2 regions of the Streptomyces sp. NPDC048606 genome follow, and region 2 is predicted to be linked to the other one. Evidence: riboswitches for the same ligand, from Rfam matches in the RefSeq annotation. Region 2 holds a riboswitch; the other holds the start of a gene.
The links. A riboswitch is a leader RNA that binds a small molecule or an ion and turns the genes downstream of it on or off. The one in region 2 is predicted to bind cyclic di-AMP.

Region 1 (4,976 bases), on a different contig from region 2:
CCTGGACCGGGTCTTCTTCGGCAACAGCGGCACCGAGGCCGTGGAGACCGCCCTGAAGTTCGCCCGGTACGCCACCGGCCGCCCCAGGGTCCTCTACTGCGACCACGCCTTCCACGGGCTCACCACCGGCTCCCTGTCCGTCAACGGCGAGGCCGGCTTCCGCGACGGCTTCGCCCCGCTGCTCCCGGACACGAGGATCGCCCTCGGCGACCTCACGGCCCTGGAGCGGGAGCTGGCCCGCGGGGACGTGGCCGCGCTCATCGTCGAACCCGTCCAGGGCAAGGGGGTGCACGCGGCCCCGCCGGGGTTCCTGCTCGCCGCGCAGGAGATGCTCCACCGGCACAAGGCCCTGCTGATCGCCGACGAGGTGCAGACCGGCCTCGGGCGCACCGGCGACTTCTACGCGTACCAGCACGAGCCGGGCGTGGAACCGGACCTCGTGTGCGTGGCCAAGGCCCTCTCCGGCGGGTACGTGCCGATCGGCGCCACCCTCGGCAAGGACTGGATCTTCCGGCGCGTCTACTCCTCCATGGACCGGGTGCTCGTGCACTCGGCGAGCTTCGGTTCCAACGCGCAGGCGATGGCCGCCGGCCTCGCGGTCCTGTCCGTCATGGAGGACGAGGGGATCGTCGCCCGCGCCCGCGCCACCGGCGACCTGCTGCGCGGTCGGCTCGCCGCGCTCGTGGACGAGTACGAGCTGCTGCACGAGGTGCGCGGGCGCGGGCTCATGATCGGCATCGAGTTCGGCCGGCCGTCCTCGCTGGGGCTGCGCGGCCGTTGGACGATGCTCCAGGCCGCCCGCAAGGGTCTGTTCGCGCAGATGGTCGTGGCGCCCCTGCTGAGCCGGCACCGGATCCTCACGCAGGTCTCCGGCGACCACCTGGAGGTCATCAAGCTCATTCCGCCGCTGATCGTCGACGAGGGGGACGTGGACCGCTTCGTCGGGGCCTTCCGCGAGGTCATGGACGAGGCCCACGGCGGCGGCTCGCTGATGTGGGACTTCGGCCGGACGCTGGTCAAACAGGCCGTCGCCAACCGCTGACGACCGCGGCTTCCCGCGGGGCCCGCACGGCCCCGCGGGGGAGCGGTCCTACGGCTCCAGCAGCCGTCCGCGCAGTCGCTCCAGGGTCTCGGGCGCGAGCGCGAGACCCTCGGCGAGGTAGCGGTCTACACCGCCCCACCCGCCGTCGATGGCCTCGAACGCCGCGAGGAGGTACTCGGCGCGCGCGTCGAACAGCGGTGAGAGCAGCTCCATCACCTCGGGGGTGCGGGCCTCCGCCTCGTCGTCGCGGCGCACCCGGTAGCGGCGGTGCGGGGCGTTCGACTCCAGGTAGTCCGCCACGATGGCCTCGCGCTCGACCCCGAGCGCCAGCAGGGTGACCGCGATCGACAGACCGGCCCGGTCCTTGCCCGCCGCGCAGTGCATGAGCGCCGGCACGCTGTCGTGCGCGAGCGCGTGGACGACCCGGCTGTGCTCGGCGGTACGGGTGCGCACCATGGTGCGGTACGACTCGGCCATGCGGGCGGCGGCCCTCCCCTCGCCCAGGAGCGCGCGCAGCTGCGCCAGATCGCCCTCGCGGACCATCTTCCAGAACTCGCGGCCGTCGGCGGGATCCGACAGCGGGATGTTCACGTTCCGTACGCCCGGCAGCTCGACGTCCGCCCCTTCCAGGGCGTGGTCGGCGCGGTTGCGGAAGTCGAAGACGGTGTGGAGGCCGAGGGAGCCGAGGAACTCTGCACCGGTTTCGGTGGCATGCGCGAGATGTCCGCTTCGGAACAGAAGTCCCGGCCTGACCCTCCGTCCGTCGGCGGTGGGCAACCCGCCCACGTCACGGAAGTTGCGCACGCCGATCAGCTCCGGCTCCGGTTCGGGCCGCGGCGGAAGGGGCGGGGGTATCAGCTGGGTCACGTGTGCTCCTCCATCTAGTCCTGTGTTGTCCGAATTACGCTGGTTGGGGCCAACTTGCCATAGGGGGAGGCGAGATCGTGCCGGACTCCGTGAGCCAGATCATACGGTGACCGTGCGTGCCTGATCACGAAATGCGAATTGCCTTGCCGGGGCGGTTGTTGATGGTCCGGAACAAACGGAGGGTGACAGGAATTGCCTCGATTCCCCTTCCCCGTGAATGCGTCGGGGAATCGGCGGCTTGTTGGCCACGGTCCCGCTCGATTACCTTCGCGATCGATCCGGGTGGACCGCCTAATCCTGCCGCCGCCCGGGAACCGCACCCGACCATCGACGCGCGCGGCAGGAGCGGGGGAACCAGGTAAGCCGCCGTACCGGATCCCATCCGGTCGGCTAGGGGTGAAGCCGTACACGTCCTCGACGGATACGGCCGGACATCTCCAGTCCGAACCCGACAGCTCACCTCGCAGGCGACGGAGAGGAATTCGCCATGCCCGGAAAGGGTAAGCACCGCCGTCCGAAGTCCCGTTCCCTGTCCCGCGGAATCGCGGTGGCCGGCACCGGCGGAGCCGCGCTCGCGCTGCCGTTGATCGGAGCCGGCGGCGCCCACGCCACCGGTCCCGCCGCCACGTCGAACACCCCGGCCGCCGCGCCCGTGCGGGCCGAGGCGGCCCCCGTCGCCGCGCCGGCCGAGGCTCCCGCCGCCGCGCCGACCGTCTACACCGTCGTGCCGGGCGACCACCTCTCGAAGATCGCCGCCGAGCGCCACGTCACCGGCGGCTGGGAGCGGCTCTACGCCGACAACCGCGAGGCCGTCGGCTCTGATCCCTCCCTCATCCACCCCGGCCTGAAGCTCACCCTCGACGGCGCGGCCGGCCGGACCCCCGCCCCGCGGGCGTCGACCGCGCCCGCCGCGCCGACCCAGGGCTCCTCCACCGGGACCCAGGCGGGCGACGAGGACTCCTCCGGCGCGGACGCCGCCGACGGGGCGACCCCCGAGGCCGCCCCGGCGCCGAAGCCCGCCCCGGTCAAGAAGACCGTCCCGGCCCCGCGCTCCGTCGGCAAGGCCCCGGCGGCCCCCGCCGCCCCGGCCGCCCCGGCGAAGGCCGGCGCCTTCGTCTCCCCGGTCGCCGGCGGCGTCACCACCCCGTACCGCCTCGGCGGCAGCATGTGGTCCTCCGGCTACCACACCGGCGTCGACTTCACCGCGAGCACCGGCACCACCGTGAAGGCGGTCGGCGCGGGCACCGTCGTTTCCGCAGGCTGGGGCGGCTCGTACGGCAACGAGGTCGTCATCCGGCACGCCGACGGCAAGTACTCCCAGTACGGCCACCTGTCCTCGCTGTCCGTATCCGTCGGCCAGAGCGTCACCGCCGGCCAGCGCATCGGACTCTCCGGCGCCACCGGCAACGTGACCGGCCCGCACCTGCACTTCGAGATCCGCACGGGCCCGTCCTACGGCTCCGACATCGACCCGGTGACCTACCTCCGGTCGAAGGGCGTCAGCCTCTGAGGACAACCGCCGACGGGCGGTGGGGAACGTGGGGCCGGGGCCTGAGGGGGGTCCCGGCCCCATCTGTACTTATTCCTTATCCCCCGGGTGGTATAGATCACGGTCCGTCAACCCCTCATTACGTTGGCGTAGGTTGCTTTCGGGGGTGAAGGATGGGTTCCCGTGGCAGCGACGAAGACGACACTCAAGACCATCGGCTCGTACGCGGCGATCGGGGACAGCTTCACCGAAGGCGTGGGGGACCCGGGACCCGGGGACTCGTATCTCGGCTGGGCGGACCGGCTCGCCGTACTCCTGGCGGATCGGCGTGACGAGCACGACTTCAGGTACGCGAACCTCGCGGTGCGGGGCAAGCTCCTGGACCAGATCGTGGCCGACCAGGTCCCGAGGGCCAAGGCCCTCGCCCCGGACCTCGTCAGCTTCTGTGCGGGCGGCAACGACATCATCCGGCCCGGCACCGACCCCGACGACGTGGCGGAGCGCTTCGAGGCGGCCGTCGCCGACCTCACCGGCGCCGTCGGCCAGGTCATGATCACCACCGGCTTCGACACCCGGGGCGTCCCGGTCCTCAAGCACCTCCGGGGCAAGGTGGCCACGTACAGCGCCCACGTGCGCGCCATCGCCGACCGCTACGACTGCCCCGTCCTCGACCTCTGGTCGCTGAGGTCCGTGCAGGACCGGCGCGCCTGGGACGGCGACCGGCTCCACCTCTCGCCCGAGGGGCACACCCGCGTCGCGCTGCGCGCGGCGCAGGTCCTCGGCTACGAGGTCCCGGCCGACCCGGACCAGCCCTGGCCGCCCACGCCGCCGCGCGGCTCGGTGGACGTCACCCGGGACAACATCCAGTGGGCGCGCGAGCACCTCGTCCCGTGGATCGGCCGCCGGCTGCGCGGGGAGTCCTCCGGCGACCACGTCGAGGCCAAGCGCCCGGACCTGCTGCCGCTGTAGCCGACCCGGGCGGAATCCTCCGGCGTCGGTGCGCGTTGGTCTGGTACGGAGTACGGAGCACGTCCGTACCAGACCGACCCGCACATTCCCCAGGAGGCGCCTTGACCGGCTCCCGACCCCTGCGTCCCCGGCTGCGCGCCCTGCGGCCCGAAGCCTTCGGCGCGGACCCCACCGGGGCGCGACTGGAGCGGATCCTGCGCTCGCCGAACTTCGCCGACGGGGCCTTCGTGAACCCCCTGGGAACCCGGGTCAGGCCCGCCGGGTCGAAGGCCGAGTTCGCGCGGATCTACTTCCACAAGGAACAGCGGGTCCGGCGCAACCCCGGAGCGCCGATCCCCGTCTACCCGACGACCCTCGCCGAACTGGCCAAGCCGCCGGTGAGCGGTCTGCGGCTGACCTGGATGGGCCACTCCAGCGTCCTCGCGGAGATCGACGGCCGTCGCGTCCTGTTCGACCCGGTGTGGGGCGAGCGCTGCTCGCCCTTCCCCTTCGCGGGCCCCAAGCGGCTGCACCCCGTCCCCGTGCCGCTCGCCTCGCTCGGCGAGGTCGACGTCGTCGTCATCTCGCACGACCACTACGACCACCTCGACCTGCCCACGATCAAGGCCC
Region 2 (4,976 bases):
GTGGCGTCCAGGTCGAACATGGCCTGGTCGATCAGGCGCTGCTCGGTGGCGTCGTAGCCGACGAGCTCCGGGCCGATCTGCTCGATGACGGCGAGGACGGCCTTCTCGACACCCTTGCCGAGGTAACGGTTGGGGTCACCGTCACGGAGCTCGATGGCCTCGAACGCTCCGGTGGAGGCACCGGACGGAACGGCAGCACGGCCGGTGCTGCCGTCGTCGAGGCCCACCTCGACCTCGACCGTGGGGTTGCCTCGGGAGTCCAGGATTTCCCGGGCTACGACGACGTCGATGGACGGCACGAGCATCTCCTTCTGGGATGTGACGCTGGGTGTGCGGTGGCGTGTCGGGCCGTGGGACGGCCCCTGCCGACTAGAGCCTAACCGGCTCCGGGCAGTGGGCCCGCCGACCGCCCGGGTCCTGGGACGAAAAAGGGCCCGAATACCCTTCTTCCCGGACATAGGTCTCCCGTTCTTTCGAGCGCGACGGGAGCGAAGCGGGCGCGGAGCGGTCCGCTCCGGGTGTCGGGCCGGTCCGACACGGGTGCGCGGAGCGGCCCGACGCGGGCGCGGACCGAGCGCGCGGGCCCGGTGTGCGGACACGCCGAACGCCCGGCGTGCGAGTGCTCGCGCGCCGGGCGTCGTGGTGCTCCGGACGCCCCGACCGGTGCGGTCGGGGCGGCCGTTACGCCGGGATTCAGCTGAGCTTCAGCTTCTGGCCCGGGAAGATCAGGTCGGCATCGGAGACGATGTCCTTGTTCAGCTGGAAGAGCTTCTCCCAGCCGCCCTTGATGTTGTTCGCGGCGGCGATGGTGCCGAGGGTGTCGCCCTCCTTCACCACGTACGAGCCGTTGCCGGTCTGCACGGTGCCCGCACCGGTGCCGGCCTCGGTCTTCGGGGTCGACGGCTTCGGGGCCGGGGTGGCCGGCTTCGAGGTCGACGGCTTCGAGGACTGGTTCTCGACCTTCGGCGTGGCCGGCTTCGCGGGCTTGGCCGGCGCCGGCTTCGAGGTCTCGGGCTTGGTCTGCGGCTTCGACGGCTTGGCCGGGGTGGTGGTCGAGCCGCCGCCGTTGTAGGCGGACTTGGACAGGCCGACGCCGCAGTGCGGCCAGGCGCCCTTGCCCTGGCCCTTGAGGACCTTCTCGGCGATGGCTATCTGCTGGGCCTTGGTGGCCTTGTTGGCGGTGGCGGCGTACGCCTTGCCGCCGTAGCCGGCCCAGGTGGAGGCGGAGAACTGCAGACCGCCGTAGTAACCGTTGCCGGTGTTGATGGCCCAGTTGCCGCCGGACTCGCACTGCGCGACCTTGTCCCACTCGGAGGCGGTGGCGGCGCTGGCGGTGCCCGCGGTCATCAGCGGGGCGGCGACGGCGACACCGGCGACACCGGCGAGCGTGACGATGCGGACGGCCTTGGAGCCGCGGCGGTGCTTGCCCTTGCCGGAAAGCAGCATGAGGTTCTCCTCACCGACGCCTTCGAGGTGAGCTGTCGGGTTCGGGCGGATGAGTTGCCCGGTCGTGCGTCGAGCGCACGGCTTAACCCCTAGCCGGTCAAGTCCCGTCCGAGGACGAGCCGTTCCGGCGCCTACCTTGGTTCCCCCGCTCCTGCCTTCGGCGCTTGCGCGACGACTGTTCCCCCCGTCCGCCGGCAGGATTCGGCGATGCGGTCGAAGGTGCCCACGGTGGTGAGCGATTCAGAAGGTAGACAGGTCTCTCCCCGATGTTCAACGTGTGACATCAGGGAGAAACCGGCCTACTTGCCCTCCGGGAAGGCGTGTTTTCGCAGGTGAGAGCCCGGTTTGCGGAAGTTCCGGAACGTGACACGCCAGTTGACCGGAAGAGACGCATGTCTCATTTACCGATAACGGACATTCAACTCTTTACGGGTGTCCGAACTGCCCCTATTTCTTGGTTAGATCCAGATTCTGGCCGGGCTTGATGAGGTCCGCGTCCCCGCCGATGACCTGCTCGTTGGCCTTGTAGATCTGGTTCCAACCGCCCTTGACGCCGTTGGCGTTCGCGATGGTGGCCAGGTTGTCGCCCGCCTTCACGGTGTACGTGGGCGCGGGGGTGGCCGCTGACGGGGTGCCAGGGGCGCCGGGGACCTCGACGGCCGCCGGGCCGCGGTGCTTGCCGGCGCCGTCGGTCGCCTCGGTGCCCGCGGTGGGCGTGGCGCCCGGGGCGGGCGTGGCACCCGGCGCGGGAGTGACGCCCGGGACGGCCGGGGCGGTGGGCGTCGGGGTGCCGGTCGGGTTCGCCGGGTCCACGGGGGTGGTCGGGGTGACGGGCGCGGTCGGGTTCGCCGGGTCCACGGGCGCGGTCGGGGTGACCGGCGCGGTGGTCGGCGGAACCGTCGGGGTGGTCGGCGGCGTCGTGTAGTCCGGATCGGGCATGACGGGCAGTCCGCTGGAGGGGCCGAGCGGGTAGTCCGGCAGCACGCTGGGGCTCGGCGCCAGCGGGCCCTGGCCCGGCTGCTGCGTCGGGGCGCCGAAGTCCGTCGGCCGGTCGGTTCCGGTGACGGGCACCGAGTGGTCGGGGCGCGAGGGGGTGGGGGCCACCGGAGCGGGCGTCTTGGCGTCGCCCGGGTCGACGGCGGCGGCCGGACCGTTCTGCGTCAGCCCGGCCGAGGCGGCGCACAGCGGCCAGGCCTGGGGGCCCTGGGAGGCGAGCACGCGCTCGGCCACCGCGATCTGCTGGGAGCGGCTGGCGAGGTCCGGGCGCTCCGCGTAGGCGAGTCCGCCCGCGTTCTTCCACTGTTCCAGCGTGAACTGGAGGCCTCCGTAGGCCCCGCTGCCGAAGTTGGCGCTCCAGGTGCCGCCGCTCTCGCAGTCGGCGACCTTGTCCCACGTGGCGGTGTCGGCGGCGCTCGCGTTCGTGGCGGCGAGCAGCGGCAGGGCCAGAGCGGAGCCGGTCACTCCTGCGGTGACCACCAGTGCGGGTACCTGGCGGGGGCGTCTGTGGCGGCCGTTCCCGGGAAGCATGAGGCTGCACCTTTCGCATAACGGCGGGGTAACGGCAGAACCTAGCCGCCTTCGAACGGATGTCACAAGTTCGATCGGTGACTGACTTACGGTCAACCGCCGCCCCGGAGGCTCCCGATCCGCCCTCCGTCAGGAGCCCGCCGCTCCGCTCATCCGTTTCGGGGTGTGAAGCGGACGGGAAGGGTGCGCAGGCCACGCATGATCAGTCCGCCGCGCCAGCGCAGGTCCGTAGGGGGAACGGCAAGTTCCAGATCCGGCAGACGCGTCAGCAAAGTCGCCAGGGCCGTCTGCCCTTCGAGACGGGCGAGCGGGGCGCCGAGGCAATAGTGGATTCCGTGCCCGTATCCAAGGTGCTGATTGTCACTTCGGGAAAGGTCCAGGATGTCCGGTTCGGCGAACCGTTCGGGGTCGCGGTCGGCCGCCGCGAGGACCACCAGCACGGGATCCCCGGTCTCGATCCGGCGGCCTCCCAGGGTCAGCGGCTCGGTGGCGAACCGCCACGTGGCGAGTTCCACCGGACCGTCGTAGCGCAGCAGCTCCTCCACCCCGGTCTCCAACAGGGCCCGCTCCCCCGCCGCGAGGGAGGTCTGGAGGCGTGCGCGCTGGTCGGGGTTCATGAAGAGGGAGTGGACGCCGTTGCCGATGAGGTTCACGGTCGTCTCGAAGCCGGCGAACAGGAGGATGAAGGCCATCGCCGTGGCCTCGGCCTCCGTGAGGTGGTCGCCGTGGTCGCTGGCCCGGATCAGGTCCGAGATGAGGTCGTTGCCCAGATCGTCCCGCTTGCGGTGGATCAGTTCCCCGAGGTAGGTGCGCATCTGCTTCACGGAGCGGGCCACCCCGCCGCGCGGCCCGCCGCCGTGGCGGATCATCATCCCCGCCCAGTCGCGGAAGTCGTCCTGGTCCTCGCGCGGTACGCCGAGCATCTCGCAGATGGCGTAGATGGGGAGCGGGAAGGCGAACTCGTGGATGAGGTCCGCCTCCCCCTTCGCGCAGAACCCGTCGATGAGGTGGTCGGTCAGCTCCTGCACGCGCGGGGTGAACTCGGCGACCCTGCGCGGGGTGAACGCCTTCGACACCAGCCGCCGCAGCCGGGTGTGGTCCGGCGGGTCGATGTTCAGCAGATGCGTCATCAGCTCCGCCTTGCGTTCCCCCGGAATCCCGGTCTTGCCCTTGGCGTGCGCCGGCTCCGCGTGGTGCGCCGGGTTCTTGCTCAGGCGCTGGTCCGCGAGGGCCTGGCGGGCGTCGGCGTACCGGGTCACGAGCCAGGCCTCGACCCCGCTCGGGAGCCGGGTGCGGTGCACCGGGGAGTGCTCGCGCAGCCAGGCGTAGGCCGGGTAGGGATCGGTGGCGAACTCCCAGTCGAAGAGGGTCGGCGCCTCGGGGACGTCGGCCCCGTCGGGGGCGGTGGGCTGGTTCGCGGAGGTCTGCTCATGCACCCGACGACCGTATCCCGGGCCGCGCCGCCCACCCCATATGCGCGGTTCGTCGCGGCTGTCCGTAGATCGACCATCGCTTGACCTCGGCTTCCTCGACGCTCCTACTTTCGGTTCTGTGGACGTGAGGATCTTGAAAAGCAGCTTCGCGGTGGTGGAGAGACGGGCCGAGCACGCGGTCAAGTTCTTCTACTCGCACCTCTTTTGGCACAACCCCGGCATACGTGAACTCTTCCCGGCGTCCCTGGAGGACATGGAACGGCAGCGGGACCGGCTCTTCGCCGCCCTCACCCACGTCGTCGCCCACCTGGAGACCGAGACCCTCGTCCCCTATCTACGCGACCTCGGCCGCGACCACCGCAAGTTCCTCGTCGGCCCCGAGCACTACGCCGCCGTCGGCGCCAGCCTGCTCGCCGCGCTCGCCGAGACCTCCGGCGAGGCCTGGACCCCGACCGTGGAGAAGGCCTGGACCGAGGCCTACGCCATGATCGCCGACGCCATGACCGCCGGCGCCGCCGAGAGCACCGACCCGCCCTGGTGGGAAGCGGAGGTCGTGCGCCACCTGCGCTA

Region 1: linked by a shared signal. The riboswitch ahead of AB0D01_RS11405 (LysM peptidoglycan-binding domain-containing M23 family metallopeptidase) and the one ahead of AB0D01_RS12190 (transglycosylase family protein) in region 2 are both predicted to bind cyclic di-AMP.

Annotation. Positions count from the first base shown of each region.
Region 1 covers NZ_JBEZIB010000008.1:155,129-160,104, forward strand. The annotation lists gene AB0D01_RS11395 (aspartate aminotransferase family protein) at 1-1,042, shown strand, start outside; gene AB0D01_RS11400 (tyrosine-protein phosphatase) at 1,091-1,909, opposite strand; cyclic di-AMP (ydaO/yuaA leader) riboswitch at 2,228-2,392, shown strand; gene AB0D01_RS11405 (LysM peptidoglycan-binding domain-containing M23 family metallopeptidase) at 2,397-3,419, shown strand; gene AB0D01_RS11410 (SGNH/GDSL hydrolase family protein) at 3,582-4,367, shown strand; gene AB0D01_RS11415 (MBL fold metallo-hydrolase) at 4,469-4,976, shown strand, end outside.
Region 2 covers NZ_JBEZIB010000009.1:88,316-93,291, forward strand. The annotation lists gene eno (phosphopyruvate hydratase) at 1-305, opposite strand, end outside; gene AB0D01_RS12190 (transglycosylase family protein) at 694-1,446, opposite strand; cyclic di-AMP (ydaO/yuaA leader) riboswitch at 1,449-1,619, opposite strand; gene AB0D01_RS12195 (transglycosylase family protein) at 1,894-2,973, opposite strand; gene AB0D01_RS12200 (cytochrome P450) at 3,123-4,409, opposite strand; gene AB0D01_RS12205 (globin domain-containing protein) at 4,531-4,976, shown strand, end outside.